One region of the Specibacter sp. NPDC057265 genome, then DNA from elsewhere that is predicted to be linked to it. Evidence: riboswitches for the same ligand, from Rfam matches in the RefSeq annotation. Region 1 holds a riboswitch; each other region holds the start of a gene.
What was found. Region 1 has a riboswitch for S-adenosylmethionine ahead of ACFUCV_RS03840 (hypothetical protein). Riboswitches for the same ligand answer to the same signal wherever they lie in the genome.
Positions count from the first base shown of each region.

Region 1 (10,467 bases):
TGTCATGATTGGTGAAATTGGTGGCGACGCTGAAGAGCGCGCAGCCGAGTACATCAAGGCCAACGTCACCAAGCCCGTTGTTGGCTACGTGGCCGGCTTCACCGCTCCCGAGGGCAAGACCATGGGCCACGCCGGCGCCATCGTCTCCGGTTCCGCGGGCACGGCCCAGGCCAAGAAGGAAGCCCTTGAGGCTGCCGGTGTCAAGGTTGGCAAGACGCCTTCCGAGACCGCCACACTGCTGCGCGAAGTATACGCCGCACTGTAACGCCGTTGCTTTAAGGAAGGGCCCCACGGATACCCGTGGGGCCCTTCTTCTTGCCTTGGCCGGGGCCGCCGGTCCGCCTTCGCTGCGGGTCCCTCGCCGAAACCGACCCGGCACTGCCGGGTATGCCGCAGCGCCACGTCGGGTTCGAAGCCGCTGGGTCGGTCTCGACGGATTGGCCCGCGCCAAGCCGCGCCAGCCCGCGCCAAGCCGCGCCGCGGGCCTGCCGCTGGAAAACTAGCCCACCACGGTGCCGAAGACCAGGCCCAGCAGGTACGTTGCAGCAGCGGCGCCCAAGCCAATGGCCAATTGCCGCAGTCCGCGTCCCAACGGGGAGGCACCCGAGAGCAGGCCCACCACGGCACCGGTTCCCATCAGTGTTGCTCCCACCAGCGCGCAGGCGAGCAGCAGGGCATTGATGCCCGTCATGCCAAAAAGGAACGGCAGGATGGGAATGATGGCGCCCGAGGCGAAGAAACAAAAGCTGGAGGCTGCCGCGCCCCAGGCGGTGCCCAGCGATTCATGCTCATCGGCCTTTTCAAAGTTCTCCGGCTGCAGGGACAGGCTCGGATCGCAATCGCAGGTGAACTGGCCCAACCTTTCGGCGGCACGGTGTTCGGCCGCCTCCAGCGACATGCCGCGGGCCCGGTACACCAGCACCAGTTCGTTGTTCGCCAAATCCAGTGAAGGGGCGGCCGTAAGGGTGATTTGGGTGGGCTGGGAAGCGTCCAACAGTTCACGCTGGGAGCGCATGGACACAAACTCCCCGGCACCCATGGAAAGTGCCCCGGCCAGCAAGCCGGCAATGCCGCTGAATAGGACCACTTGGCTGGAGACACCGGTGGCGGCCATGCCGACCACCAGGGAGAGATTGCTGACCAAGCCGTCATTGGCGCCAAACACAGCTGCACGGAAGGACCCGGAGAGGCGTATGCGACCGCGGGTGGCAAGCCCCCGGATGACTTCCTCGTGAATGGATTCATCCGCCGCCATGGCATCGGTGGCATCGGCATCGGTGGCATAGGGGGAGCGGGATTCCGAACGCTGCGCCAACGCCAAAACAAACACCGAGCCAAAACGGCGGGCCATCGCGGCCAAAAACCGGTTGCGGGTGGAGGCCCGCAAGGGCGGTTCGGCATGAGGGCCCAGCAGCTTCAACCAGTGCTGTTCATGGCGGCCCTCGGCCTGGGCCAGGGCCAACAGGATGGCACGTTCCTCACCCTCGCGTCGGCTGGCCAAATCCCGGTAGACAGCCGCTTCGGCCCGTTCATCGGCCAGATACTGGCGCCACCGCTTGATTTCGGTGGGGGTGGGAATTCTTTCTGCCACGGCACTGCTCCTCAAAGTCAGCCACCACTGTAACGCTTCCCGGCAGGAATGTCTGGCCGGTGATCCTCACAAATAGGTTGAGGGACACCGGAACCTGCGGTGCCGTGGTCACCCCACGACGCCTCACCCATCAGCCCGAAAATTAGCGGGCCGCGAGCCGGAAACCAATGCGTCGTCCCGAGCGGACGCCTGTCTGGGCCACCGTCACCACCAGGGTGCCGATTTGAGGCATCCACTGCGCTGCCCGCACTGCTTGATCGAGCGCGGCATTGAGTTCGGAGGCTTCCGCCGACCAGTACTGGTGGAACCTCCCCGGGGTCATGAACGTCACGGCGCCGGACTGCACCTCCACGGCCGGGAGCACGGGAATCGCTATGGGTTCGCCGGCGCTGGCTGGGCGGTGGCGGGTGGGCAAAGTGGACGCAGCGGACTTTACGGCAGGGGGGAACGGCATGACAAAACCCTTTGCTTGCTCTTGCCCGCGGAGGTCACCGCCGGCCGCTTCCTCATCCGAACCACCCGTGAAGCATGGGGTTGGTGTGCGGCCAGTCGGAGCTTGGCGCCGCATCTCTTGAAGCTGCCACCTAGAATACTTCTTAAAATGGTCGACGGCGGGAGGTTACGTCATATGTGACGCAAGCTCCCGCCGTCGACCATTGCAGGCAGTGCCGACCAGCCGGACCAACTACCGTGAAACGCCGGCGGTGTGCTCCGGGTTGCTGTCGGCGGCCGCTGCCGCCAGGCGGTCGTCCCATCCCTGGCGGACGTGGGCCGGGGTGGGCGTGGACAGCAGCGAGACCACCACGTAGACCAGCAGCGACGCTGCCAGACCGAAGTAGATGGGCTCATTGGCGAAGATGCCGTCGTTAAGGGGGTCCAGGCTGTGCCAAATGCCGGTGCCGTACATCACCAGGGATCCCAGCGTCACGGCGCAGCCGGCCAGCATGGACCAGGCGGCGCCGGCTCCGGTGCCCCGGCGCCACACCAGCCCGCCAATGATGGCCACCAGCAGCCCACCCACCAGGATGTCGTAGGCAACCGTCAGGGCGAAGACCACGTCGGTGGCCAGGATGGAAATCGCCACCACCAGGATTCCCAGGCCCAGCACGTACATGCGGTTGCCCTTGATGTCCTCGTCAGGGTTGTCGGAGTCGGAGTTGTCAATGGACTTGCCAAACCAGCTGGCCACAAACGGCACCACGTCGGCGCGGGCCACCGTTGCCGCGGCAATGAGGGCGCCGGAGGCAGTGGACATCATGGCTGCGACGGCGGCCGCCATGACGATCCCGCCAATGCCAATGGGCAGCAGTTGCGTGGCCACTTCGGCGTACACGGCGTCCTTGCCCAAGCCGGCCACATCAATGGCGGGCAGTGCCACCTTCGCGGCCAAGCCAATCAAGGCACCGGCCACACCGTAGAGGACACAGTAGATGCCGGCGGTGGCGCCGCCCCAACGGGCCACGGAAGGGGTCTTGGCCGTGAAGACGCGCTGCCAGATGTCCTGGCCAATTAAAAGACCCAGGGTGTAGACCACGAAGTAGGTCACGATGGTGCTGACGCCAATGCCGTCCCACTGGAAGAAGCTTTCCTCCAGGCGTGAACGGACCCCGTCCAGGCCGCCGGCGGCGTTCAAGGTAAAGGGCAGCATGAGCAGGAAAATGCCCACGGTCTTAATGACGAACTGGACCTGGTCGGCCAAGGTGATGGACCACATGCCGCCAATGGTGGAATAGACCAGCACAATGGCACCGCCCACGGCAATGGCCACCCAGCGTTCCCAGTCAAAGAGGACCACAAAGATGGTGGCGTAGGCGCCGGTGGAGGTGGCGGCAATCATAATGGTGTAGGCCAGCATGACAATGCTGGAGGCCTTGGTGGTCTCCTTGCCGTAGCGCAGGCTGAGCATTTGCGAGACCGTGTAGATCTTCAGCTTTTGCAAGGTGGGGGCAAAGAGCAGGCTCAGCAGCAGCACGCCCACACCAATGGCCACCACCAGCCACATGCCGGAGATGCCAAATTTGTAGCCCAGCCCCACGCCGCCCACGGTGGAGGCGCCACCGAGCACGACGGCGGCCATGGTTCCGGTGTAGAGGAAGGGTCCCAGCCGCCGTCCGGCCACCAAAAAGTCGCTATTGTTCTTAGTGCGCGACTTTCCCCACCAGCCAAAGGCCAGCATGGCCGCCAGGTATAAAACAACAATGGCAATATTCAAGTCCACGCGATGCTCCAAAGAGTGAAGTAGTAGGATCCCCCAAAAATATTGCCTTCTAAACAACATTTGTTGTCTATTAGGCTAAACTGTGACCGTTAGCACAGTCAATCCCGCAGCGCCCGCGTGGGTCAGGGACGTGAGGAACCGCCGTGAAAGCATTGCCTGTAGAACCCAGCGTCAGCCCCGTCGCCATTGGCTCCCGCATCCGTGCCGCACGCCAAAACCAGCGCCTCACCATTGAACAGGTGGCCGATGCCACCGGCTTGACCAAGGGTTTCCTGAGCAGGGTCGAGCGTGACCTCACCTCACCCAGCGTGGCCTCGCTGGTGACTGTCTGCCAGGTCCTGTCGTTGTCCATCGGGGAACTTTTCGCCGCGCCGGAAACCCATCTGACCCGAAAAGGTGAGGGCCCGCGCATTTCCCTTGGCGGCGAAGGGATCGTGGAGCGGCTGCTCACGCCCCGGTCCGAGCGCCGCCTGCAAATCCTGGGCGCCGTCATTGAACCCTTTGGCCGGGGCGAGGCTGAACTTTACGCCGTGGACTGCGATGTGGACGTCCTGCACATCATCAGCGGTGAATTGACGCTGCACATGACGCAGGAATCCTACGACTTGAAGGCAGGGGACACACTGTCCTTCCCCGGCCGGGAACCGCACAGCTGGGAAAACAGCTCGGCCCAGGCCGTGGAGGTCCTGTGGATCCTGGTGCCTGCCGCCTCGGGGGCCTAGGGCGGCGCAGGGAGCCGGCCGGGATGGTGCGCTCAGCCCACATGCACCCAGGGCCGACGGGTCAAAACCGGTTCGGCCTCGCGCAGCACCTCCCGGGTGACGGGCGCAATCTCGCCTTCACCCACGAACAGGTACTTCAGAAGATTGGTGATGGGGTTTCCCTCGGTCCACCTGAAGTAAATGTGGGGGACAACTGCGGTGATGTCGCGGATGTGCAGCAGCACAGCGGCAATGGTGTTGGGCACATTGGAGGAATGAACCTCCAGAATCCTAAATCCGTGCCGGGTGATGCCACGCACCTCCAAGGCGGTTTCAAAGTCCGAGGAATCGTCCACGATGACCTCCATGAAGAGGACCGCGGAGGGCTGGCCAATCTCGTTGACCTGCGCTGCGTGGGCCAGCTTCCGGCGGTAGGCGGCGGCGCTGCGGGTCTTGGGATCGTGGGAAATGACACGGATGTGGCCGCCGTCCACGGCTGACACAAAGGCCAGGGCGGCTTCATCCAGGCGAACGTAGCTGGCACGCAGCTCAAAGGACCGGCGCAGGCGGGAGAGCAGGCTGACCACCACAATGGCCACGATGAACAATGCCGCGATTCTTATCCCATCGGGCCGCTCAACAATGTTGGTGACGGTGGTGTAGCAAAAAGCCAGCGAGATGGCGCCAAAGCCCAGTGCCCGCCATTTTTGTCCCTGGCGTCTGGCCGACAGTGTCACGGCCACGGCCGCCGAAGTGATCAAGACCAGTACACCCGTGGCGTAGGCGCCGGCCTGGGCGTCGACGTCGGCCTTGAAAACAATGGTGATGACAATGGCGCAGGCGGTGAACACCAGCACCAGGGGACGGACCGCGCCGGCCCATTGTGGTGCCATGCCAAAGCGGGGCAGATAACGCGGGACCAGATTCAGCAGGCCAGCCATGGCGCTGGCTCCGGCGAACCACAAGATGGCGATGGTGCTGACGTCGTAGACGGTGCCAAAACCCTCACCGAGGAGATCATGGGCCAGAAAAGCCAGGGCGCGGCCGTTGGCGGATCCGCCTGGCTGGAACTCCGCGGCGGGAATCAGAATGGTGGTGGCCAGGGAGGAGGTGATGAGGAAGGTGCTCATGATGACAGCTGCCGTGGTGAGCAGGTGCTGGGCGCCCTTGATCCGGCCGGCGGGGTGTGCGGCCGTATCGAGGGGTTCCCCTTTGATTTGCGGCATGACGGCCACGCCGGTCTCAAAGCCGGAGAGTCCCAGGGCCAGGCGCGGAAAGACGAGCAGGGCCACGGCCACGGCCGTGAGGGGGTTGCCGTGCTGGGTGGTGAGGGCAGTCCACCAGTCCGCGGTGGGGAGCGGGTTCGCCGCCACGTGGACCAGCGCCGTGCCAATGACCACCAGGTTCAGGGACAAAAACACCGCGACCAGCACCACCGCAATGTTGATGGCTTCCTTGAAGCCCCGCAGGAACACGGCGGCAAGGCCGGCAACGAGGATCAAGGTTATTGCCACGTTGTGCCCATGCAGGAAATCGGGCGTGAACGGGTTTTCAATGATGTGGGCGGTGGCATCGGCGCCCGAGAGGGTAATGGTGATCATGAAATCGGTGACGGCAAAACCAAGCAGCGCCAGCACAAAGAACTTGCCCCACCAGCGGGGCAGCAGCCGCTCAAGCATGGCAATGGAGCCGGCTCCATGCGGGCTTTCGCGGGCAACGCGCTTGTACACGGGCAGTGCGCCGAGCAGCGTGACCAACACCAACACCACCGTTGCCAGCGGAGCCAGCACGCCGGCCGCCAGTGCCGCAATGGCCGGCTGGTAGCCCAGCGTGGAAAAGTAGTCCAGCCCCGTCAGGCACATGACCTGCCACCAAGGGCGCCGCCTGTGGTTCTTCCCCGGACGTCCATGGGGACCCTGGCGCTTCCCGCCGCCTTCGGGCAGCCCCTCCAGAAGCCAGTGGCGCAGGGCGCGCCGGCCCTTCAGCTTCGCCGGCCGGCCAGGCCCGGCGGGTGCTTTTGTCAGGGTTGTCACGGGAATCCTCTCAGCGGTGCCGGACTGTCCCGGCCCAGCGAGACTAGCACCGCCCCACGGCCCGGCAGCCCGGTCTTGACGAAACTTTTACGCCCCGTTTTCAGGGCCCGCCTTTTCGCCCGCCGCAGGCGCCCGGACCAGCGAAGATCTTGGCCGAAGGTACCTCACGGAAAACATTTGGTTCACATTAGACAACAAGGCTTGTAGCATGGGGGACAACCGCACCATGTGACGCAGCTCTATCCGCGGCACCGGTGCAAGCTTCCCGAAGAAAACGAGGTTCCCGTGAAAGAAATCCGCATTGAGGCCAATGGCAACCTTGGGCCGATCGACTCCGCCCAGATCCCGCGTTATTCCGGCGCGGCCACCTATGCGCGCCTGCCGCGCCTGGACCAGGTGGCCAAGGCCGACATTGCCGTGGTGGGGGTGCCCTTTGACAGCGGCGTCTCCTACCGTCCCGGCGCCCGTTTCGGCGCCAACCACGTCCGGGAAGCCAGCCGCCTGCTGCGCCCCTACAACCCGGCCTGGGATGTCTCGCCCTTTGAAAACTGCCAGGTGGCCGACGCCGGCGACATGGCCGTCAACCCCTTCAACATCAATGAAGCCATTGAAACCATCCAGCAAAATGCCCTGGACCTGACAGCCGGGGGCGCGAAGCTGCTGACCCTTGGCGGGGACCACACCATTGCGCTGCCGCTGTTGCGCGCCGCCGCCGAACGTGCCGGGGAACCGGTGGCCATGCTGCACTTTGACGCCCACCTGGACACCTGGGACAGCTACTTTGGCGCCGAATACACCCACGGCACCCCGTTCCGCCGCGCCGTGGAAGAGGGCATCCTGGACACCGAAGCCATCTCCCACGTGGGCACGCGCGGCCCGCTGTATGGCAAAAAGGACCTCGACGACGACCACCGCTTTGGTTTTGGCATCGTCACCGCCGCCGACGTCTACCACCAGGGCGTTTTGGAGACGGTGGCGAAGATCCGGGACCGGATCGGCAACCGCCCCCTGTACATTTCCGTGGACATTGACGTGCTGGACCCCGCCCATGCCCCCGGAACCGGCACCCCCGAAGCCGGCGGCATCACCAGCCGCGAACTCATCGAGATCATCCGCGGCTTCCGGGGCATGAACCTGGTGGGCGCAGACCTCGTGGAAGTGGCCCCGGCCTACGACCACGCTGAAATCACCGGCGTTGCCGCCAGCCATGTCAGCTACGAACTGCTCACCCTGCTGGCGGACAACTTTGTCCCCGGTGACCGCTTTGGCACCCCCAACGGCTACGCCGCCCAGGCGCTGGACGCAGATGCACGACGCCGTCCGGCCGGGTTCAAGCCCGCCGGCACCGAAGCAGGTGCCCAGTGAGTGACGCCCAGCGCAATGGCGGTGACCTCGTCGTCGAAACCCTCACAGCCCTTGGCGCCAAAACAGTGTTCGGCATTCCGGGGCAGCACGCCCTGGGACTGTTTGACGCACTGAGCCGCTCCCCGCTGCACTTTGTCTCCTCCCGCGTGGAGAACAACTCGGCATTTGCCGCGGACGGCTACTCCCGCGCCACCGGAGAGGTGGGCGTGCTGTTCCTGTCCACGGGTCCGGGCGCCTTGACGGCCCTGGCCGGCCTGCAGGAGGCCTACGCCACGGGCGTTCCGATGGTGGTGGTGGCCAGCCAGATTCCGCTGGAGGGACTGGGCGCGCGCCGCAAGGGCATGCTGCACCAGCTCGATGACCAAAAGGCCTCGGCCGCCAATGTGACCAAGAGCCAGCGGCTCATCCAGCACGCCTCCGGCATCCCCTCGGCCATCCAGGACGCCTGGACGGAGGCCGTCTCCTCCCCGCAGGGGCCCGTGTGGGTGGAGGTCCCACAAAACGTGCTGCTGGACCCCATTTTCGTGCCCGCAGTGGAGGACGCGCTCGCTGAACCCTTTGACAATCCGCCCCGGGTGGAGCTGGTCCGCGAGGCCGTGAAGTGGCTGGCCGCAGCGCGCCGGCCGGCCATTGTGGCAGGCGGCGGTGTGCGCCGCGGGCTGGCAAAGCCGCAGCTGCTGGCCATTGCAAAGAAGCTCAACGCCCCGGTGGTGTGTACGCCCGGTGGCAATGGCGCCTTCCCGTGGAACCATGAACTCTCGCTGCAGTCCTGGGTGGAGGACCGGCACGTGACGGAGGTGCTTGAGGATGCTGATGTGCTGGTGGTCATCGGCTCCTCCCTGGGCGAGGTGTCCAGCAACTACTTCACCATGGAGCCGCGCGGGCGCATCATTCAAATTGACGCCGAGCCGCGGGTGCTCGAATCGAACCGTCCGGCCCTGGGCATCAGGGCCGACGCCGGCCAGGCCCTCACCGCGCTCGACGAGGCACTTGGTGCCGCCCTTGGTCCGGCCGGCACCGGTTCCCCCGGCGCCAACTGGCACGGTGCCACGGCGCAGGCGGTGGTGGCGGAAACCCTGGCCAAGGTGCAGGCCCGCCTGGACGGGCAGGACCTGGCCGTGGAGAGGGCCTTTATGGCCGGCATCCGTGAGGCCGTCCCGGCGGACATGCAGACCTTTTGGGACATGACCATTTCCGCCTACTGGGCCTGGAGCTGCTGGGATTCCCGGGACGGGGAGTTCCACTCAGCCCAAGGCGCCGGCGGGCTGGGCTACGGCTTCCCGGCCGCCATTGGCGGATCCTTGGGGCTTCAGGGCGCCGCGAGGCCGCCGCGGGTGCTGGCGGTGTCCGGGGACGGCTCGGCCATGTACTCCATTGCGGAGCTGGCCACGGCCAAGCAGCACAATGCACCCGTGACGTGGCTGATCGTGGACGACGGCGGCTACGGCATCCTGCGCGAGTACATGATCGACACCTTCGGCAAAGCCACCCACACCGAACTGGCCCGCCCCGACTTTGTGAAACTGGCGGAGTCGTTTGGCGTCCCGGCCCGGCGGGTCAAGCCTGAGGAGGTGGCGGACGCGCTCCGGGCCGGCTTTGCCGCGGACGGGCCCAATGTGGTGGTGGTGGATGTGCTGCTGAAAATGTTTGGCCCCACCCACCTGGAGTTCTAGCGCCTGGGCCAAAATGTGCGTTTCATGGCACCGGTCCCATGCCTACACTGGGGGCATGGGACTGGTGTACGCCGCCGAGCTGCGGCCTTCAAAAATGGAACTCATTGCAGCGTGGCTGCCACAACAGGCATGGTTTGACGCCGAAGTGCCCTTGGGCCGGCTGGGCGCCTTCCGCTTTAACGATCCGGCCGGCGTGGTGGGCATGGAAACCCTCATTGTGGGTCATGGTGACCGCGTCTACCAGGTGCCGCTGAGCTACCGCGGGGCACCCCTGGAGGGGGCGGAGGAATTTTTGATGGGCACCATGGAACACTCGGTGCTGGGCAGCCGATGGGTGTACGACGCCGCGGGGGATCCCGTTTACGCAGCCGAACTGGCCGCCGCACTGCTTGCGGGCAAGCCGCAGGCGGTGGAGAGCAGGGAGGTGGATGGGCAGCTGGAAATACTTCCCTTCACCGCGCAGGTGGCCAACACCCGGCCATCACATGCCGGGCTGCCGCAGTTGCGCCTGGGGGCGCTGGTGACCATGGACGCGGTGACGCGGATTCCCGCCGGCGACGTCAATCTGGTGATCCACCGCGTGCTGGATACAGCCGGTGTGGTGCCGGAGGCAGCCGGATCCGCTGTCAGCGCACTTACGGCCACCTGGCCGCAGCAAAAGGCCCCGGTGGTGTTGGCGGCGGCCCTTCCCGGCTAGTCGCGGGGGCGGGTCAAAACCAGCGGGCCGTCGGCGGTGACAGCCACCGTGTGCTCGGAGTGGGCGGTGCGGCTGCCATTGGCGCTGCGCAGGGTCCAGCCGTCCTGGTCCATGGTGAGTTTGTCGGTGCCGCGCATGAACCACGGCTCAATGGCAATGACGAGTCCAGGGCGCAGGGGAAAACCGCGG
Region 1 covers NZ_JBHUYE010000003.1:150,179-160,645, forward strand. The annotation lists gene sucD (succinate--CoA ligase subunit alpha) at 1-265, shown strand, start outside; gene ACFUCV_RS03835 (VIT1/CCC1 family protein) at 500-1,591, opposite strand; gene ACFUCV_RS03840 (hypothetical protein) at 1,734-2,045, opposite strand; SAM riboswitch class IV at 2,058-2,168, opposite strand; gene ACFUCV_RS03845 (sodium:solute symporter) at 2,277-3,767, opposite strand; gene ACFUCV_RS03850 (helix-turn-helix domain-containing protein) at 3,953-4,531, shown strand; gene ACFUCV_RS03855 (amino acid permease) at 4,564-6,543, opposite strand; gene speB (agmatinase) at 6,829-7,908, shown strand; gene ACFUCV_RS03865 (thiamine pyrophosphate-binding protein) at 7,905-9,581, shown strand; gene ACFUCV_RS03870 (hypothetical protein) at 9,637-10,278, shown strand; gene map (type I methionyl aminopeptidase) at 10,275-10,467, opposite strand, start outside.

Region 2 (10,467 bases), on a different contig from region 1:
GACCCATGGCCCGGTGCGTGGTGGTGGCCGGGTGCGTGATGAGGGATTTGGCGTCGCCCAAATTGTTGGAAATGTCAATGATTTCCAAGGCGTTCAACAGGGCAAAGGCAGCATCCTTGCGGGTGCCGGAGGCAGGTTCAGCCAGTTCAAAGGTCAGCACCGTCCCCCCTGCCTTCATTTGCTTTTTGGCCAGCTGGTGCTGCGGATGCGAGGGCAAATAGGGATAAAGCACCTTTGACACCTGCGGCTGGGCCTGCAGGAATTCACCCAGTGCCAAGGCATTCCGGCAGGAGTGGCCGACCCGCAGGTTCATGGTCTCCAGACCCTTCAAAAGCACCCAGGCATTAAACGCCGACAACGAGGGCCCCGTGTGGCGCATGAGGTTCTTGACGGGCCCGTCAATGAATTCCCTGCTGCCCAGGATGGCCCCGCCCAGCACCCGGCCCTGGCCGTCAATGTGTTTGGTGCCCGAATAGACAATGATGTCCGCGCCAAAGTCTCCGCAACGCTGCAACAGCGGCGTGGCAAAAACGTTGTCGGCCACCACCTGCGCTCCGGCGGCGTGTGCCAAATCGCAGACAGCCTGCACATCAATGATTTCCTGCATGGGGTTGGACGGTGATTCAAAAAACACGGCTGTGGTGGGAACTGACAGGGCCTGCCGCCACTGCGCCAGATCGGGACCATCCACAAACACGGTCTCCACCCCCCACCGCGGCAGCAGTTCATTGAGGATTACAAAACACGAGCCGAACAGCGAGCGGGCCGCCACCACCCTGTCCCCGGCGCCCAGCAAGGCGCCCAGGGCGGTGAACACGGCCGACATGCCCGACGCCGTGGCAAAGCACGCCTCCTTGCCCTCCAGCAGACGCAGACGTTCCTGGAAGCCGGCGACCGTGGGGTTGCCGTAACGTGAGTAGACAAAGCGGTCCACTTCGCCGGTGAAGGCGGCTTCGGCGGCTTCGGCGGATTCGTAGACAAATCCGGAGTTCAGAAACAAGGCCTCCGAGGTTTCCTGGAAGTTGCTGCGGTCCAAGCCGCCACGCACGGCTTGGGTATCCTGTGCCCACGTGGCGGCTTGTGCATTGAAGTTGCTCACTAAAGATTCCTTATCCGTTTGGGGCCCATCATGGGTGGATCCGCCGTCGGCCCGCGGCCGCTGGGCTGGGGCGTGCGGGGACTTATTTCCAGGGCAGGCCGCGGTTTTTCCAACCATTGACCACACGGTCGCCATAGCCATCCTGCACGCCTTCAAAACCCTCCAGGATGTTGTAGGCGGTGTAACCGGCGTCGCTGGCGAGCTGGGCCGCGGCCAGGGAGCGAACCCCCGAGCGGCACAGCACCAACAGTTTTTTCTCCACTGGAACCGCCTCCGTCAGCTGCCGCAGAAAGTCCGCATTGGTGCTCCCGTCACCGGTATTCCATTCAATGAACACCACATCGGCCGTGCGGCTGGAGAGGTCGGGGACGCCAATGTGCTGCCATTCCCCACTCGTGCGCACATCAAGGAGCACGCTGTCAGCATCCAGCAGTTCCCACGCGGCCTGGGGGCTGAGATCCCCTGCGCGGCTCACGCGGTTTCCCCGCCGGCGTCGTGCGCAGATTCAAGGCCATCCACGGCCGAGGTCACGGCGGCATCGGCAAGGGCAATGGCGTGGGGTAGAACAACTGCCTGGGCGCAGATGACCTGGCCGGCATTGCCCGTCACGGCCGGGCTGCCGTGCAGCACATATCCCTGCGCCAGGGCGGCGGAGATGCGCTCGCAAAAGGACCTGTCATCGGGGCCGGTGATGAGCCTGTAACTTAGGGGGGATTCGTCCGCGGACATGGTGACTCCTCAAGTGCAGCTGGCACGCAGCAAGCGGGAATTGGTGCCGAGGCGCGGGCCTTGATGTGCTCTCGCGTCGCAGGGTGGATCACGCTTGCAAACGGTCAGCCACGGGTAGCTGGGTTTGCCGAGTATTCACCTGAGGCACCCCGCCGGAAAGAGGGTTGCCGGCCAGCAAGTCAGGGCTTGGCGCTGGCACTCGTTACTCACCTTGAAAGTAACACAACCGCCCGCCGTGACGGCAGCTGGGACGCTTTTATAGCGCCAGGTTACATCAGGGCAATGGTGGCCACGGCAAAGCATGCACGTCAATATGCGCCCACCCCGCAAACCACCTCCCCCGCAGGGTTTGGGGCCGTGAGGCCCGCGTGGGCCATGCCGCCGTGTTTTGCCACTGCCCGCTAAAGGGTTTGTGCCAGCAGCGCTGACAGTTCCGCGGTCAACACCTGCCGGATCCCGGCCGTCCCAACACTGTGCCCGTCAATGGTGTTGATGGGGGCGAGCAGGCGAATGCTGGAAATGAGCCAGGCGGCGTCGGCGTCGAGCAGATCCTCTGGCGTCACCGGGCCGTACCCCAGTTCCCAGCCGGCGTCCCGCGCCGCGGCAAAAAGTGCGCCCTGGGTGGTGCCGGGCAGTATCCCGGTGTCCAGGTGGGGGGTGATGAGCCGTTTGACAGGGTCGCCGGAATCGTCGGAAATGTGGGCCAGCAGCACCGAGGAGGTGGGGCCTTCCAGGACCAATCCGTCACGGCTGGTGAAAATCACGTCGTCGGCGCCTTCACTGTGCGCGTGCCGCAGGGCTGCCATGTTCACCGCGTAGGAGAGGGTTTTGGCGCCCAGCAGCAGCCAGGGGGCACGGGCGGCAATGTCACTGTCATAACCGCGTTCCAAAAGCATTACGTCCAGGCCCTTTTCCCGCTGGGCCGCCAAGGCCGGGGACACCGTGCTGACGGCCACCCACGCGGTGGCCCGATGGGCGCCCTCGGGTCCGCGGGTGGCGGTGAGCCGCACCGTGCACTGGCGATCCTGGGACTCCGGTGTGGCGGCAAGGGCATGGAGGATGGCTGCCTGCCACGCCCCGGCGTCCGGGATGGTGAGATCCATGAGCTCCGCCGACGCCGCCAGGCGTGCCAAATGCGCTCCGAGCTTCCGCGGGGCGCCCTTGACGGCCAGGAGCGATTCAAAAATCCCGTCGCCGCGCGTGAGGCCCTGGTCCGTGGCCATGATGGCGGGTGCTGCAGGGTCGGCCAGACGTCCGGCGGGATGCTGGGGGTCCAGAAAAACCAGTGTTGTCATGCCTTGAGCTTAGCGCCGGGGCCGGGAGCCAGGGCAGGGCCCGGCACGGAGCCGAGGCCGCCTAGGGTAATGTCACCATGAGGGAAATGGCCGGATTAACAGGAGAACATGCGTGATTTCGACAATCTTCAGTTTGCCTGTGGACACAAGTTTTTGGCTCTCGGCGCTTATTTTGCTTCTGGATTTGGCAATCCGCATAGTGGTGCTGGGCATCATCCCCGGAAACCGCCGCCCCACCACGGCCATGGCCTGGCTGCTGTGCATATTCTTCCTGCCGTATGTTGGGCTGGTTTTGTTCCTCATGTTCGGCAACTTCCGCCTCTCCCGACGCCGCCGGGAAACGCAGCAGGCGGTCAACGCCCGCGTGGTGGAGGGCACCGCTGACATTGCCTCCCAGGTGCAGAGCTACGAGGGGCCCACCTGGGTGAAATCGGTGATGCAGCTTAACCAGAACCTGGGTTTCTTCCCTGCACTGGGCGGCAATTCCGTGCAGTTGCTTCCCGGCTATCAGGAGTCGCTGGACGCCATGGCCGATGCGGTGGGCCAGGCGAAGGAATACGTCAATGCCGAGTTTTACATCATGAGCACCGACGGTTCCACCGAGAAATTGTTCTCCGCATTGGAGGCCGCCGCTGCGCGTGGGGTGCGGGTGCGCGTGCTTTTTGACCACATTGGCTCCCTGCGCGTGCCGGGCTACCGCCACATGATCAAACGGCTCAAATCCAGTGGCATTGAATGGCGCCGGATGTTGCCGCTGTTGCCTGTGAAGGGCCAGTGGCGCCGGCCGGACCTGCGCAACCACCGCAAGATCCTGGTGGTGGATGGCCGGGTGGGATTTACCGGCTCACAAAATGTCATTGAACCGTCATACCGCAGGAAGGGCAATCGCAAGGTGGGCCGCAAGTGGGTGGAACTCATGTCGCGGCTTGAAGGTCCCATCGTGGGGACCTTGAACGTCATGTTCGCCACTGACTGGTCCTCCGAAACCGAGGAAACCCTTGAATCCCAGCTGGCAAGCTACCACTGGGATTCCTTTTCCGGCGGTTCGCTGTGCCAGGTGATCCCCAGCGGGCCCGGCTTTGTCACGGAAAACAACCTGCGGCTGTTCAATACCTTGCTGTATTCGGCCGAAGACCGCATCACCATCTCCAGCCCGTACTTTGTGCCGGATGACTCCCTGCTGTATGCCATCACCACTGCGGCCCAACGCGGGGTGAACGTGGAGCTCTTTGTGTCCGAACAGGGGGACCAGTTCCTGGTGCACCACGCCCAACGCTCCTACTACGAGGCGCTTTTGAAAGCCGGGGTGCGCATTTATTTGTACCCCAAGCCCGCTGTGCTGCACGCCAAACACATCACCGTTGATTCCGAGGTGGCCATCATCGGCTCCTCAAACATGGACATGCGCAGCTTCTCCCTGAACTTGGAGGTCACCGTCATGATGATTGACGACGGCGTGGTTCAGCGCATGCGCCAGGTGGAGGACGACTACCGTGCCGTTTCGCGGGAACTGCTGCTCGAGGAGTGGGTGAACCGCCCCATTATGGCCCGTTACGTTGACAATGTGGCGCGCTTGACGGCCACCATTCAATAATTCGCGCACCTGCGCGCAGGTGCGGCTGCATCAACCCGGAAAGTCTGCACCCAGGGTGGAAAGGACCCCGTGGGCCTTGGCTTGGATTTCCTGCCATTCGGCCTCGTCATTGGAATCAGCCGTGATGGCACCGCCGATGCCCAGGGAAAGGTCCGTGCCGCCGTCGGGGGTGTCCTGGCAGAGCAGCGTGCGGATCACCACCGACAGATCCGTTGCGGCATTGAGTGAGAAATACCCGATGGCACCGGAGTAGATGCCGCGCGGGCCGGATTCCAGGGCAGTCAAAATGGCCATGGTGCTGATTTTCGGTGCCCCCGTCATGGAGCCGGCCGGAAATGCCGCGGCGACTGCCTGTGCCCGGGAACTGCCCGGCGCCAGTTGCGCCTCAATGGTGCTGACCAGCTGATGCACGGTGGCGTAGCTTTCAATGGCACACAGCCGCGGGACCTGCAGGGTATGGGCAAGGGCGAATCGCGAGAGGTCATTGCGCAGCAAATCCACAATCATGATGTTTTCCGCCCGGTCCTTCAAGGAGCCGGCTAAATCGGCCTTGAGCGCAGCATCCACTGCCGGATCCCCGTCGCGGCGGCGGGTGCCCTTGATGGGTTCGGCCCGCATCAGCCCGGCGGCATCGATGCGCAAAAACCTCTCCGGGGAGGTGCTCGCCACGCTCGTGGAGCCAAAGCGCACAAAAGCGGCAAAGGGGGCCGGGTTGTCCACGCGCAATGCCCGGTAGCTGTGCCACGGATCAATGCGGTGGCTGCTGTGGGCCTCCAGGGCAGTGGTGAGGCAGACCTCGTAGCTGTTGCCGTCGTGGATTTGCGCCTGGGCGGCGGCAATCATCTCCTTGTAACGGCGCTCGCCGTCACGGACCGTGAACTCCGGGGCGCGGAAGGGCCGCTGTTCCGTAATGGGGCCGGCCGCATGAACACCTTCCGCCGCGGAGCGGACCGCCTGTTCAAATGCGGTGGCCTCCGCGATGGTTCCAGGGTGGTGTGCATCCGTCAAGGTCAGGGCATACAGGCAATTTTCCTGATGATCCAGCACCACCGCCTGGCCGGCGAAAATCAACGCAGCATCGGCAAGGGTCCCCGCACGGGGGGTGGAATTTTCCGCACGGTGCCAATCCTGACGGTCGCTGTCGCCCCCGGTTTCAGCCTTCAGCCCATACCCCAACCAGCCCAGCCAGCCGAGCGTGAAATCGCCCGGGTAATGCTGCGGCGCACGCACGGCCCTGCGGCCCCACACGGAATCCAACCAGCGAAAAAAAGGCCCCCGGATGCGTGTGGTGACGTCTCCGGCCGTCACGGTGGTCAAGCCTCGGGTGTGCTGCGCGATTTGGCCAAAGCACCCGGCGGGATCGGCCATGATGGAGAAACGGGAGCGGTCAGCCGCGGCATCCCCCCAGGAATCAACTCCGGAAACCTCCGCCAGTGAACTGTCCAACCACACCGCGTTTTCCGAGGCTCCATACAGGGCCTGAAAAAGTTCGGCGGCCGGCGGGGCCGCATTAATGCGCAGGGCCGAAAACTCCAGGCCGCGCCGCCGCGCCAGTTCCGGAGCCAGGAGATGTTCCAGGGCCGGCAGCTGCGTCAAGGCATCGAGCACCGGTCCGGGGGCGTTGGCCACGCCGGCGGTGGCATCGACCACAATGTCAGCAAAGGTGGGCAGCCCGGACCCGGCCAACAACTGCTCCTCCTGCCCTGCCCACAACTCCCAAAAGGGTGCATACATTTCACCGTCACGCTCCAGCGCACGCTGCCTGCGTGCCTGGCTGGGTGCATCAACCCAAATGACGGCGTCCAGGAATTCCGCTGCCCGGCCATGGGATGAACCAACACCTTCCAACACCACCACCGGGGCAACTGCGGTGGTGCGGGCGGCGCCGTCGTGCTGGCCGGCCCAGTCCCACTGCGTCCATGTGGCTGGGCGGCCCTGGCTGAGCGGGGCCAGCACGGTTTCAATGTAGCGTTCCACACCTCCGGCCAGACCGTCCCAGCCGGGGTACACGTCCTCAAGGTGAAACAAGGAGACGGGGCGGTGCGTGCGCAGCAAAGCTGCCAGTTCCACGGCCAAGGTGGTTTTCCCGGCGCCGGAGCGGCCATCAATGGCAATGAGCACCGGGCGCTGCCTAGCCACGGGCATGCGCCAGGATTCCTGGAATGGCGGCGGCAATGAGCTGCCAGCTGGCATCAAAGTCCTTGTCATCGCCGTACCAGGGATCATAAATGCCCTGCTGTTGCATCCCGGCACCCGAAACCTCCGGGTCAAAGGAGCGCAGCATCCGCACCTTGCCGGCAGCTTCAGGGGTGGGGGCCAAGGCCTGCAGGGCATGGAAGTGGTCGGTGTCCAACGCCAGGATCAGCTCGCGTTCGGCAAACCATGCCGGGTCAAATTGACGGGCGGTGTGGTTGGAGACCGCTATGCCGTGGCGGGCCAGGACGCCGCGGGCACGCGGATCAATGGGATTGCCCACTTCCCACGCGCTGATCCCGGCGGAGTCCACCACCACATCAACCCCCGCCTGCTGTGCCGCCTGGGCCACCATGAACTCGGCCATGGGGGAGCGGCAAATGTTGCCGGTGCAGACGGTGGTGATCCTAAAGGGGGTGGTCATGGCGCAAGTCTATCCGCGGGCGCGCCTCACAGCAGCGCCAGCAAAACGCCCACGGCAATGAACAGGCTGCCAAAAATCCGGTTGAGCAGCACCTGGCCGCGTTCGCTGTTGGTGAGGTGTTTGAGCTGCTTGGCACCGGCGGCAAAAAGAAACCACATGATGACAATGTCAATGGCCACGATCGTGGCCGTCAACACCAAATATTGCTGCCAGAGGGGCTCCCCGGGACGGATGAACTGCGGGATGACCGCCAGGAAGAAGACTATGGCCTTGGGATTGAGCAGGTTCACCCACGCCCCACGCCGAAGCATGGACAGGCCCCGCTCGGGAAGGGGGCTGCCGGCGTCGAAGGGTTCCGGCGGGGCCAAGATCTTCCGCACGCCCAGGTACACCAGATAGGCCGCGCCCGTGTAGCGGATGAACATAAAAAGCAGCGGCGAATTGGCGACCACAAGGCCCACGCCCGCCGCCACGATGATGATGTGGATGACCAGCGCCAGCTGCTGGCCCAAAATGCCCCACATGGAACGTCGAAATCCCGCGGTGAGGGCGTTGGACATGGTGTTGATGGCGCCTGCGCCCGGGGTGACGCTGATCATGACGCCGGTGCCCACCAGGGCCAGCCAAAGGGAGAATTGCACCCATCCAGCCTACCGTTGCCGCTTGGCGCCGCAGCGGCCTTCCTGCCCGGTGGGCGGCTCCGTCGGGCCGGAAGTCCCCCTGACCTGCCCGGGACGTTCGCCCAGCGCGAAAGTTGAGCCGGGTACGCTCAACTTCATTTGACATGATGCCGAGCCTGAGTAAAGTTGAGTGCAGAACGCTCAATACCGCTGATTGGGCGAGCCGTCAGCAGACGGAAGTTCAGACAGCGGCTCATGAAAGGAACCACTTATGTCACGTGCCGTAGGTATTGACCTCGGAACCACCAACTCCGTCATCTCCGTTTTGGAAGGTGGCGAGCCCACAGTCATCGCCAACGCTGAAGGCGGCCGCACCACCCCTTCAGTTGTTGCCTTCTCCAAGACCGGCGAGGTCCTGGTTGGCGAAATTGCCAAGCGCCAGGCCGTCAACAACATTGACCGGACCATTGCCTCCGTCAAGCGCCACATGGGCACCGACTGGAACGTCGCCATTGACGACAAGAAGTACACGGCGCAGGAAATCTCCGCCCGCACCTTGATGAAGCTTAAGAACGACGCCGAAGCGTACCTGGGCGAAAAGGTCACCGACGCCGTCATCACCGTCCCGGCCTACTTCAACGACGCCGAGCGCCAGGCCACGAAGGAGGCCGGCGAGATCGCGGGCCTGAACGTGCTGCGCATCGTCAACGAGCCCACCGCGGCTGCTTTGGCCTACGGCCTGGAAAAGGGCAAGGAAGACGAACTCATTCTGGTCTTCGACCTCGGTGGCGGAACCTTCGACGTATCCCTGCTGGAAGTGGGCAAGGACGAGGACGAGTTCTCCACCATCCAGGTCCGCGCCACCCACGGTGACAACCGCCTTGGCGGCGACGACTGGGACCAGCGCGTTGTGGACTTCCTGCTGAACCAGCTCAAGGTCAAGGGCATCGACCTGTCCAAGGACAAGATCGCCCTGCAGCGTCTGAAGGAATCGGCTGAGCAGGCCAAGAAGGAACTTTCCTCCTCGACCTCCACCAACATTTCCCTGCAGTACCTCTCCGTGACCGCCGACGGTCCCGTCCACTTGGATGAGCAGTTGACCCGCGCCAAGTTCCAGGACCTGACCAAGGACCTGCTGGAGCGCACCAAGAAGCCGTTCAATGACGTCATCAAGGAAGCCGGCATCAAGGTTTCCGACATTGACCACATTGTGCTCGTGGGTGGTTCCACCCGCATGCCGGCCGTGACCGAACTGGTCAAGGAACTGGCCGGCGGCAAGGAACCCAACAAGGGCGTCAACCCGGATGAGGTCGTGGCCGTTGGTGCCGCACTGCAGGCAGGCGTGTTGAAGGGTGAGCGCAAGGACGTTTTGCTCATTGACGTCACCCCCCTGTCCCTGGGCATTGAAACCAAGGGCGGTGTGATGACCAACTTGATCGAGCGCAACACGGCCATCCCCACCAAGCGTTCGGAGACCTTCACCACCGCTGATGACAACCAGCCCTCGGTGGCCATCCAGGTCTTCCAGGGCGAGCGCCAGTTCACCCGCGACAACAAGCCGTTGGGCACCTTTGAGCTCACCGGCATTGCCCCGGCTCCCCGCGGCGTGCCCCAGGTTGAGGTCACCTTCGACATTGACGCCAACGGCATCGTCCACGTCTCCGCCAAGGACAAGGGCACCGGCGTGGAGCAGTCCATGACCATCACCGGCGGCTCCTCATTGTCCAAGGACGACATTGAGCGCATGGTCCGCGAAGCCGAGGAGCATGCAGCCGAGGACAAGGAACGCCGCGAGGCAGCCGATCTGCGCAACTCCGCCGAGCAGCTGCACTACTCGGTGGACAAGGTCCTGGCCGACAATGACGACAAGCTCTCCGACGAGGTCAAAAACCCCGTCAAGGAGGATGTCACCGCCTTGAAGACCGCCCTGGCCGGCGACGACGACGCAGCCGTAAAGACCGCGTTTGAGAAGCTGCAGGCGTCACAGTCCTCACTGGGTGAGGCCATTTACGCCGCCGCCCAGGCGGACGCCGCCACGGCCGACGCCGGAGAGCCTTCCGAAGGTGCCCCGGCCTCCGAGGCTGGCGCTGACGAGGACATCGTCGACGCCGAGGTTGTTGACGAAGACGAAAAGAAGTAGCCATGGCTGACTCAGTGAATCCGGCAGCGGACGAGCCCGAGGAGCCCGTGGAGCCGTCCCAGGCCCCCGCGGGGGATGCGGCGGAAGCTGCTGAAGGTGATGCGCTTTCCCAGGCGGAGGAGATCCTCAACGGTGTTGAGGTTCCTGCCGAGGAATCCGTGGCCCAAGGCAGCGAGGCGGACGTGGCCATCGAGTTGAAAAATGACCTGCTGCGTCTTCAGGCCGAGTACGTCAACTACCGCAAGCGCGTGGAGCGTGACCGGGCCGTTGCCGGACAAATGGCTGTCATTGGGGTGCTGAACTCGCTTTTGCCCGTGCTTGATGACATTGACGCCGGCCGCCTGCATGGTGATATTGCCGATGGACCGTTTGC
Region 2 covers NZ_JBHUYE010000011.1:94,229-104,695, reverse strand. The annotation lists gene ACFUCV_RS10010 (O-succinylhomoserine sulfhydrylase) at 1-1,099, opposite strand, end outside; gene ACFUCV_RS10005 (rhodanese-like domain-containing protein) at 1,182-1,574, opposite strand; gene ACFUCV_RS10000 (DUF1737 domain-containing protein) at 1,571-1,828, opposite strand; SAM riboswitch class IV at 1,914-2,035, opposite strand; gene ACFUCV_RS09995 (aminodeoxychorismate lyase) at 2,230-3,123, opposite strand; gene cls (cardiolipin synthase) at 3,263-4,717, shown strand; gene ACFUCV_RS09985 (chorismate-binding protein) at 4,748-6,862, opposite strand; gene ACFUCV_RS09980 (low molecular weight protein-tyrosine-phosphatase) at 6,849-7,334, opposite strand; gene ACFUCV_RS09975 (LysE family transporter) at 7,361-7,975, opposite strand; gene dnaK (molecular chaperone DnaK) at 8,226-10,094, shown strand; gene ACFUCV_RS09965 (nucleotide exchange factor GrpE) at 10,097-10,467, shown strand, end outside.
Region 2: it holds a riboswitch for S-adenosylmethionine, as region 1 does, so the genes downstream of both, ACFUCV_RS10000 (DUF1737 domain-containing protein) here and ACFUCV_RS03840 (hypothetical protein) in region 1, are expected to answer to the same signal.

Region 3 (10,467 bases), on a different contig from region 1:
CCATTTCCGACACCGAGGAATTTGCCACCCCCAGCCGTGTGGCCAGCGCGGTGGCGGTGATGGGCTTGTCCTGCCACTCCGTGTGGGAGTAGATGGCCTTGACGTAGTCTTCAATGCTGGAGGATGCGGCCACGTGTTTCACCCCTCCAGACTACCCGTTGCACGCCCATCGTCCGTAGCCGCGCCTAGGCCTGACCGGTGGCTGTGAGCCACAGCAAAAGCGCGTTCAGGGCCACGATCAGCACCACGCTGAGCAGCGCCGCCGCGCGCAGCGGGAGCCGGTCCCGGTGTTCGCCCATGACTTTTTTGCTGGCGGTCAGCCGCAGCAGGGGAATCAAGGCGAAGGGGATGCCAAAGCTCAGCACCACCTGGCTGACCACGAGCGCCCAGGTGGGGTCCACGCCCACGGAGAGCAGGACCAGGGCCGGGATGAGGCTGATGACGCGCCGTGCCTGCAGCGGGATGCGGACCTTGAGCAGGCCATTCATGATGGTGGCTCCGGCGTAGGCGCCCACCGACGTCGAGGCCAGCCCTGAAGCCAGCAGGCCCACGGCAAAGACGACGCCGACCACAGTTCCCAGGTTCTCCACAATGGCCGCGTGGGCGCCTTCAATGGAGTCGGTTCCAGCCACCCCGCCAAGGGTGGAAGCTGCCAGCAGCAGCATGCCAATGTTGACGGCTCCGGCCAGGATCAAGGCCAGCACCACATCCAGCCGCGTGGCCTTCAGGATCCGCCGCAGCCGCTCCGGGGTGTTGCGGGCGTCAGTGTGCCGGTCCTTGGCCAGCTGGGAGTGCAGGTAAATGGCGTGCGGCATGACTGTTGCCCCCAACATGCCTGCGGCCAGCAGCACGCTGTCGGTTCCCGCGAATCGTGGCATCAGGCCGCCGGCCACGCCCGCCGGATCCGGAGGGCTCAACACCAGCCCGGTGAGGAAGCCAATGGTGATGATCACCAGCAGGAACTCAATGACGGATTCAAAGGAACGCTGGCCGTGGCGGTTTTGCACACTGAGCAGGATCATGGACACAATCCCCACCAGCAGCCCGCCCAAGGGCAGCGGGATCTGGAACAGCAGGTACAGGGCAATGGCCCCGCCCACCACTTCGGCCAGGTCGGTGGCCATCGCCACCAGTTCCGCCTGCACCCAAAAAAGCCGGCGGCTGGTGGTTTTGAACCGCTCACCCAAATGTTCCGGCAGGGACTTTCCCGTCACCACGCCAAGCTTGGCCGATTGGTACTGCACCAGCATGGCCATGATGTTGGCTGCGACCAGAACCCACACCAGCAGGTAGCCGTAACTGGCCCCGGACGTCAGGTTCGCCGCCACATTGCCGGGATCCACATAGGCAATCGCCGCCACGAACGCCGGGCCCAGCAGCAGGAGCATCCGGGCGCGCGGCCGGCGCGCCTTGACCGGCTTGACAGTATCGAGCACTTGACCACCTTCGCTGTGCCTAAGGAAATAATTTAGGTATGCCGAAATCATAGGCGGGTGAAGGTGCTGTTGTCGAGGGGCGCGGCCGGGGCAACGCCGGCGGGGCTAGAGTTTGCTGCTGTGCCAGGTCTGTGTCACGTAGGGCAGCTGTAGTTCCCTGCCCGCGGGGTGGCCCAGGTGCTCGTGCAGATACCACTGCAGATTGGCCATGACCTTGGCGCGTACGGCTGTGCCGGCGCGCAAATAGTAGCTGCGGGACTGGGCGAGTTCCATGATGCCCTCCGGCGTCAGCTCCTGCGCCCAGTGGCTGCGGTGGACGCGTGCCGGGGCGAACTCGGCTCCCAGTGCAGGCCGGAAGCCGGCCTTGTGCACATCCCCGGCGTGCATGATGCGGGCCAGCCGGTGCACCCAGGGGAGTTCGACGTCGAGCTGGTTCCAGATCAGCCCCAGGGACCCGCCGGGGCGCAGCACACGGGCAATGTCGGTGCTGGCGGCCACGGGGTCGCACCAGTGCCAGGCCTGGGCGACCACCGCAAGGTCGAAGCTGCCATCGGCCAGAGGCAGCTGCTCGGCCGTGCCCACCTGGACCGTGACCTGCGGCAACTGGCCGCGGAGCTGGGCCAACATGTCCGCCGAGGGGTCCACGGCTGTGAGGCGCCAATCCTGCTGGGCCAAAAGCTGGGTGTATTTGCCCGTTCCGGCACCCACATCCAGCACGTCCCGGATCCGGCCGGCGCTGTTGTGCGTGAGCCACTGCAGGGATTCCCCGGGGTACCCGGGGCGCACCTTGTGGTAGTGGCCGCCGCCGGCAAGGAACGCCGCCGCCAGGTCGGTGCGCCGCCCGGGATCAAAAACCGGTCCGCCAGTGCCTGCCATGGTGCTCCCGTCGGTTCAAGGCTTTAGTGCGCTTCAACCATACCCGCACCGCTTCCGCCCTGGCCGGTGGAGCAGGGGGCGGCGCCGGCCGTGCCGGGTGTGTTGGGCGCCCAAGCCGGGAACCGGCGTTCATCGTTTACCGGGATCCAGCGGCCCGCGTCCACCTCATAATCCCAGCCCAGCCCGTCCCGCAGCAGCGCTGCGACGCCGTCAATGAGCCGCTGGGCATCCTCCAGCCTTGAGCCCACCCCGAAGCTGGCGCGCAGGGATCCGGCCGGCAGCCCCAGCCGTTTGAGCAGGGGGTGCGCGCAGAACCTTCCGTCGCGTACGCCCACGCCGTGTTCGGCCGCCAGATAGGCGGCCACCAGGCCGGCGTCGTAGCCGGTGACCGAGAAGTTGACCACGCCAATGCTGCCGCAGCCGGGGTGGCTCTGTGAATCGGGGAACATCCTGTGGACGGTGGCCCCCGGCAGCGCCGCCAACCCCGCCACCAGGTGGGCGCGCAGCAGGGATTCATGCTCCGCCCACTGCCCGGGATCCAGGGCGCCCAGCACGCTGGCGGCCTTGGCCAGCGTGGCGGCGCCCAAAACATTGGGGGAGCCGGCCTCATGCCTGGCCGGACCGTGGGTCCACTGGGTCGATTCGAGCCGGACTTCCTTCACGGCGCCGCCGCCGGCCAAATGCGGTGCCCCGGCGTCGAGCCAATCGGGGCGGCCCAGCAGGACCCCTGCTCCGAAGGGGGCATAGAGTTTGTGGCCGGAAAACGCCAGGTAGTCTATGCCGCTGGCCTGGACATCAATCCGGCGGTGCGGGGCCAGCTGGGCGGCGTCGACCACAATGCGGGCCCCATGCCGGTGCGCCAGGGCGGCCAGTTCGGCAACGGGCAGCACCTCCCCGGTGACGTTGGAGGCCCCCGTGACGGCCAGCAGCAGCACATTTCCGGCGCGCAGGGCGGTTTCCACCCGGGCCAGGGTGGCTGCCAGGGAATCGCCTGCCACCACCGCGCGGTGCGGCAGGCCCTGCCAGGGCAGCAGGTTCGCGTGGTGCTCAATGTCCAGGTACAACACCTCGCCGTGGGCATTGGAACGGCCCGCCAGATGGCCATTGCGCGCCAGGATGCTGGCCACGCACCCGGCCAGCAGGTTCAGCGAATCAGTGGTGTTGCGGGTGAAGATGACGGTGTCGTCGGGGCGGGCGCCCACAAAGTCGGCCACAATGGTGCGGGCATTTTCATACAGGGAGGTGCTTACCTGGGAGGCGAATCCGGCGCCGCGGTGGACGCTGGCGTAATAGGGCAACACCTCGTTCAAGTGGTCCGCGACTTCCGCCACCGCCGGCGCCGAGGCCGCATAGTCCAAGTTGGCGTAACGGATGCTGCCGCCGTGGATCAGGGGCGCCAGCAAATCATGTCCCACCACCGGCAACAACGGCGAGTCCGCCAGCGTGCCGGCCAGGGTTTTTTCCAAAAGGGCATGGCTCATGGGTGTTTCCTTCTCACCAAAGGACCCCAAGGGCGTAGGAGTCCGCGCTTGCCATCACCGAATGGTCATGGCCAGGTCGTCACCCGGGGCACCCCGCCGCGAAAGGAGGGTTGCCGGCCAGCAAACCGGGGTTTAGCGCTGGCACTCGTGACCTATGCCCAAAAGAGTAGCCCAAGTTCCCCGCCGGGGAAACTTGTTACGAACGTTGACGTGGCGCCACCGCGCCGGGAACGCGCAGCTAGTTCAACAAATCATCCCAGGCGGGGTTCAAACGCTGCAGCACCTCACGGTGCAGGATGGAGTTGGTGGCCAGCGCGTTGCCGCCAAAAGGACCGTCGGCGCCCTCAAGGGAGGTGAAACGGCCCCCCGCCTCCTGCACTATGGGAACCAGCGCCGCCATGTCATAAAGGTTCAATTCAGGTTCGCAGGCAATGTCCACGCTGCCTTCGGCCACCATGCAGTAGGACCAGAAGTCCCCGTAGGCGCGGGTTCGCCAAACGTCATCGGTGAGGGAGATGAAGTCGTCCCGGTTCCCGCGTTCGGCCCAGCCGGTCAGCGAGGAATAGGACAGGGAGGCGTCCTTGAGTTCGGCCACATTGGAAACGCGGATGCGCGTGGCGGCGGCCAGGGACTTGCCCATGTACGCCCCGGTTCCCTGGGCGGCCCACCAGCGCTTGCCCAGGGCAGGGGCGCTGACCAGGCCCACCACAGGCACCCCGTCCTCCACGAGGGCGATGAGGGTGGCCCACACGGGCACGCCGCGCACAAAGTTCTTGGTCCCGTCAATGGGGTCAATGATCCAGCGCCGCGAACCATGCCCGCTGCTGCCAAACTCTTCCCCCAACACCGCATCCCGTGGCCGCACCCTGGCCAGCTGGCTGCGGATGGATTCCTCCGCGGCCTTGTCGGCGTCCGTTACCGGGGTCAGATCCGGCTTGGTCTCCACGGCCAAATCCAGGGCCCTGAACCGGGACATGGTCAGGGAATCGACGCTGTCTGCCAAAACGTGGGCCAGGCGGAGATCGTCATTGTACGTCTGAGGTGCGCAGGTCATGTGTTCACGCTACCGCGCTTTGCCGCCAATGCCCGGCAGGGCGCGGTGGCGCCACGGGCCGTTAATCAATGGTTCCCAGTTCCTTGGCCTCCGCGCGGCCCTCGGTGCGGTCGCTGGTGCCCAGCAGCCGGCGCAGGGAGGCCAGGCGCGCCGGTCCGGCGTCGCCGGCGTTGCCCTGCTCCACATAGGGGTCCAGACCGCAATTGACGGCCACGCTGTCATGCTTGCAGCCGCGCTCGCAGCCGTCGGTGCCGGGCTGCAGATCGGGGAAGGCCTGCAGGATCCTGTCCGCGTTGACGTGGGCCAGGCCAAAGGAGCGGATGCCGGGGGTGTCGATGATCCACGATCCCGGCAGCCCGTTTTTCAGCTGCAGGGCCAACGCCGAGGAGGAGGTGTGCCGGCCGCGGCCGGTGACGGCATTGACGCCGCCGGTGGCGCGCCGGGATCCGGTGAGGGCATTGACCATGGTGGATTTTCCCACGCCTGAATGCCCCACCATGACCGAGACCTTGCCGTCCAAATGGCCGTGCAGCTGCTCCACGGCGCCACCGGCCAGGAGGGCGGAGTCGCCGTCGTCGCTGCGGGCGTCAATGCCTGAGGCGCCGTCGGTGGCCGTGCGGCTGATGATCACGGTCATGTCCAGGTGCTCGTAATTGGCCAGCAGCTCCGCGGGGTCCTTGATGTCGGTCTTGGTGATCAGCAGCAGCGGGGCTATGCCGGCGTCGTAGGCGGCCACCAGCGCCCTGTCAATGAAACCGGTGCGCGGTTCGGGGTTGGCGGCCGCCACGACAATCACCAGCTGCTCGGCGTTGGCCACCACCACGCGCTCCACCGGGTCGGTGTCGTCGGCGCTGCGGCGCAGCAGGGTGCGGCGGTCCTGAACCCGGACCAGCCGGGCCAGGGTGTCGGGTTTGCCGCTGACGTCCCCCACCAGGGCCACAAAGTCACCGGCCACCACCGGGTTGCGGCGCAGTTCCCTGGCGCGGGCGGCCACCAGGATCCGCTCGGTGGGCAGGTCCTCATCCACAATGGCCGTGTAGCGCCCGCGGTCCACGGTGACAATGCGCCCAATGACTGCATCGTCATGGGCCGGGCGGTCCTTGGTGCGTGGCCGGCTGCCCTTTTTGTTGGCCCGCACGCGGACATTGGACTCGTCCCAGTTGCTGTAATCCTTTGCCATCTTTAAGCCTTGGCTTCCACCGCCGCGGACCCTTGCTCCTGGGCCGACGGCTGCTGCGTCTGCGCCATCATGGCTGCCCACAGGGCAGGAAATTCAGGCATGGTCTTGGCGGTGGTGGCAATGTTCTCCACTTCAATCCCGGGCACCGCCAGTCCCAAAATGGCGCCGGCGGTGGCCATGCGGTGGTCGTGGTAGCTGTGGAAGACGCCGCCGTGCAGGGGGGCGGGGGTGATGATCAGGCCATCGGGTGTTTCCTGAACCGCGCCGCCCAGGGCATTGATTTCAGCCACCAGCGCCGCCAGCCGGTCGGTCTCGTGCCCGCGCAGATGGGCAATGCCGCGCAGCCGCGAGGGAGCCTCCGCCAAGGCGCACAGGGCGGCAACCGTGGGGGCCAGCTCGGAGCTGTCGGCCAGGTCCACCCCGTGAATGTGTGTGCCGCCGGTGACGCTCAGCACGCCGTCCTCCAGTGTCACAGTTGCCCCGAACTGCGGCAGGATCTGGCGCCACTTGTCACCCACCTGGGTGGTGTTGGCCGGCCAGTTGGGGATGCGCACGGTGCCCCTGGTGGCCAGGGCTGCGGCCAAAAACGGTCCGGCGTTGGACAGGTCCTGCTCCAGGGAAACGTCAAAGGCGGCAATGCGTGCCGGCTCCACCACCCAGTGGCCGGGCGTGGAATCGTCAACGGTGACGCCCAGTGAGCGCAGGATTTCCACAGTCATCTTGATGTGGTCGGGGCTGGGCACAGACTCGCCGCTGTGTTCCAGATGCAGGCCGTTGCTGAAGCGGCTTGCCACCAGCAGCAGGGCAGAGATGAACTGCGAGGAGCCGCCGGCGTCAATTTTGACGTGCCCGCCGGCCACACTTCCGGTGCCGTGGACAGTGAAAGGCAAAAACCCGTCACCGCCGCCGTCCACCGCGACTTCCAGCCCTGCCAGCCCTGCCAGCAGGGGCGCCATGGGGCGCACCAGTGCGGCGGGATCGCCGTGGAAGCCCACCGGCCCGTTGACCAGTGCCGCCAGCGGCGGAACAAAACGCATGACAGTGCCGGCCAGGCCGCAGTCCACCTGCACGCCTGTGGCCACCTGGCCGGCCGGCAGCGGGGTGACCAGCAGGTCGGGGACGCCGCCGCTGCCGGGGACCTCCACAATGACAGCACCCAAGGCCCGCAGCGCCTTGATCATCAGGGTTGAATCGCGTGACTGCAACGGCGCGCGCAGGCGGGATTCGCCGTCGGCAATGGCGGCCAGGATCAAATACCTGTTGGTCAGCGACTTGGACGCCGGGATGGTGACGGTGGCGTCCAAGGGTGTTGCGGCGAAGGGTGCGGGCCAGTGGGAGGTCATGGGGAATTACTGTCCTGTCACATCGTGGGCGAGCGCGCGGACCTGCTTGTCCGCGTTCCGCAACTGCTTTTTGGTGGTCTTGCGCCCGGTCTCAATCAGCTTCCCGGCGCGCCAGGCCAGACCCGGACGGCCGGCGGTGTCGACGCTGGCCAACAACGCCCCACCCAGCAGGCCAATGTTCTTGGTGAGCTGGTGGCGCCGGTGTGAACGGTTTTCGCTGGTCCCGGCATCCGCACTGCGGTATTCCACCACGGTGGTCAGGCCGGCTGTGAGGGCCAGGGCCACCGCGGCCGTGCGGGAAGACTTGCCCAGTGCCAGAAGGAGGCCGGCGCCAAGCTGCGTGCCGGCAATGACGCGTGCCAAAGTCTTCTCGCTGGCGGCAACAGGCAGAGCCTGGCTCAGCGGCCGCAGCACCGGGGCCAGCTGCGCGGCTGTCTGATCCACATGCCGCAGCCGGTCAACGCCGGAAATGATGAATGAGGAGGCCAACATGGGACGGGCAAGGACGCGGACAATTGACAAGAGAATCTCCTTCAATAGGTGCAGGATGGTGCCGGAAACCTTCCTCCCGGCCCAGGAACGGCCGGTGGGAGGCTCATGCTGCTTCCAAGTCTCCCACGATTTGCCAAGCTGGCCATGTAGCCATTTGGGGCGTGTGCGGAATAGCTTTCGGCATGGCGGTGTTTGCATCAGTAGTGCCACGTCAAGAAAGGTTCAAATGCAGACTCTCAGCCCCACGGCAGCCCCGGAATCCGGGCTGTCGCTGCAACTGAGCATAGACTCGACTGTGATGAACACTTCCGAGCCCAGGCAAACCATCCACCCCGAAGCGGAGGCCGGCACTGCCGCCGTGGTGACGGACGTTGCCGATGTTGATGTTGCCAATGAATCCCCCACCGCCCGCCGGGCCCGTTTTGAACGTGACGCCATGGTCTACGTGGACCAGCTGTATTCGGCCGCCATGCGCATGGCCCGCAATCCCAGCGACGCCGAGGACCTGGTCCAGGAGGCGTACACCAAGGCGTTTTCGGCTTTTCATCAATACAAGCCGGGCACGAACCTCAAGGCCTGGCTGTACCGGATCCTCACCAACACCTACATCAACCTGTACCGCAAGCGCCAGCGCGAACCGTTGCAGTCCAACGCCGATTCCGTGGAGGATTGGCAGCTGGCACGGGCGGAATCACATACCTCGCGGGGTTTGCGCTCGGCTGAGGCCGATGCCCTGGACCACCTGCCTGATTCGGATGTGAAGAAGGCCCTGCAGGGCATTCCGGAGGAATTCCGGCTTGCCGTGTACTTTGCCGACGTGGAGGGATTTGCCTACAAGGAAATCTCGGAGATCATGAACACCCCCATTGGCACCGTCATGTCACGGCTGCACCGGGGACGAAAACTATTGCGGGAAATGTTGGCGGATTACGCCGTGGAACGCGGGTATCTCAAGGATGCCGAGCCAACAACTGAAACGGAGAAATAACCATGGGCGACTGCCAAACCTTGGGCGACTGCAACGATGAACGCATTGTCCGCATTTACGAATACCTGGACGGGGCACTGTCCCGGGAGGACCTGGGTGAGATCAAGACGCACCTGGACAACTGCACTGACTGCTCGGGCGAATACGACCTTGAGTGCGTCATCCGCTCCGTGGTGAAGCGTTCCTGCAAGGAAGCGGCGCCGGAGACCCTCAAGGCCGCCATTCTGGCCCGCCTGCACGGCGACTCGGTGGCCGTGTAACGCAGCTCAGCTGCCTGGCCGCCGGCCTGCTTCGGGCTGCCGCATGCCAATGGTGTGCAGCGCACCGGCGGGCCGGCCATTGACCCTGCGATGCAGGGAACCGGCAATTTGGTGGGCCTGGACCTTGGCCAGTTCGGCCTTCTCCCCGGCAAACAGCTCATCAACGGTGGCCGTCCACAATTGCAGCCAGCGGTTGAAGGACGCCGCATCCAGGGGCGATTTGGCAGCAATGGCAAGATGCACCGCCAGGGCGTTGCGGCGGTAGAGCCCGACCTTGAACAAGACCGTCTGCCAGAAGTCCGCCATGATGGGCAGGTGCCGCGGCAAATCCAGCTGCACCACCTCGGTAAAGACAGGCCCAATGAGTTCGTCCCGGAAGGCGCGGCGGTAGAAGGCCTCCACCAGCATGATGATGTCCCCGCGCCCGGTGATGTCCCCGTGCCCGGTGATGTCCCCGTGCCCGGTGATGTCCCCGTGCCCGGCGATGTCCCCGTGCCCGGCGTGCCTTGCGGCTGTGCCGCTTCTTGGCGCGTAGGGGGCCAGGGCCGACGCCGTCCTGCCGCCGGGCTGCGGATAGGGCTGCGTGCTGCCGCCGTCCGTGCCGTTGTGCTGGCTCATCGCTTTCCATCCTTTTTTCGGCAAGTGCCGCCGGGTGCGCAAAAACCCGTCCTGCCGGTGGGCGGAACGGGCTTTGGCTCGTGCATCAAGACTTACGTGTTGGGACGCTTACCGTGGTTAGCGCCGCCCTTTTTACGATCCCGACGCTTGCGTGAACGCTTCGACATAGCTGCCTCCAATCATTACAAAAAAGATCTTCAAAACCGATCCTCATCTAGTTTCGCATAAGTGGCACATGCGCACCTAACTGAAGCCCCTAGGCGCCCTCGGGAATCTCCAGCCACTGGTACCAGCCGCGGTGCAGCACCAGCCACGCCATCAGCCCGTACCCCGCCTGGCCGGGGGAGCCGGCGTTCGCGGCGACGTCATTGCGCCACTGCTCGTGGTTTTGCAGGGGTGCGAAGGTGTCAACATAGTGGTGCTTGCGGCGGGTGGTGACATCGGCGAAGGCCGCGTTGAGTTCGGCCAGTTTGCGGTTCAGGGCCGGGTCCAGCGAGGGTGGCGGACCCACCACAAAGACGGGAATGTTCAGCTGCGTGGCGCCGTCGAGGATATTGGCCAGGTTCAGCCGGCTGCGCGCCGTGGACAGCCCGTAGTCAATGTCCCGGCCGGACAGGCCAATGACCAGGCGGTTTTCGTGGAAGTCGTCAAAACGGCGTCCAGCCTCGTTCAGCCAGCGTCCTGCCAACGCCTCGGTGCCTTCACGCGGGGAAGCCAGCACAAATGGCTCAATGCTGAC
Region 3 covers NZ_JBHUYE010000005.1:17,457-27,923, forward strand. The annotation lists gene ACFUCV_RS05250 (metal-dependent transcriptional regulator) at 1-142, opposite strand, end outside; gene ACFUCV_RS05255 (Nramp family divalent metal transporter) at 186-1,436, opposite strand; gene ACFUCV_RS05260 (class I SAM-dependent methyltransferase) at 1,542-2,312, opposite strand; gene ACFUCV_RS05265 (aminotransferase class V-fold PLP-dependent enzyme) at 2,336-3,793, opposite strand; SAM riboswitch class IV at 3,833-3,946, opposite strand; gene hisN (histidinol-phosphatase) at 4,032-4,847, opposite strand; gene rsgA (ribosome small subunit-dependent GTPase A) at 4,909-6,027, opposite strand; gene aroA (3-phosphoshikimate 1-carboxyvinyltransferase) at 6,030-7,370, opposite strand; gene ACFUCV_RS05285 (DoxX family membrane protein) at 7,377-7,892, opposite strand; gene ACFUCV_RS05290 (sigma-70 family RNA polymerase sigma factor) at 8,089-8,850, shown strand; gene rsrA (mycothiol system anti-sigma-R factor) at 8,853-9,110, shown strand; gene ACFUCV_RS05300 (group III truncated hemoglobin) at 9,117-9,728, opposite strand; gene ACFUCV_RS05305 (50S ribosomal protein bL37) at 9,821-9,895, opposite strand; gene ACFUCV_RS05310 (GDSL-type esterase/lipase family protein) at 9,985-10,467, opposite strand, start outside.
Region 3: it holds a riboswitch for S-adenosylmethionine, as region 1 does, so the genes downstream of both, ACFUCV_RS05265 (aminotransferase class V-fold PLP-dependent enzyme) here and ACFUCV_RS03840 (hypothetical protein) in region 1, are expected to answer to the same signal.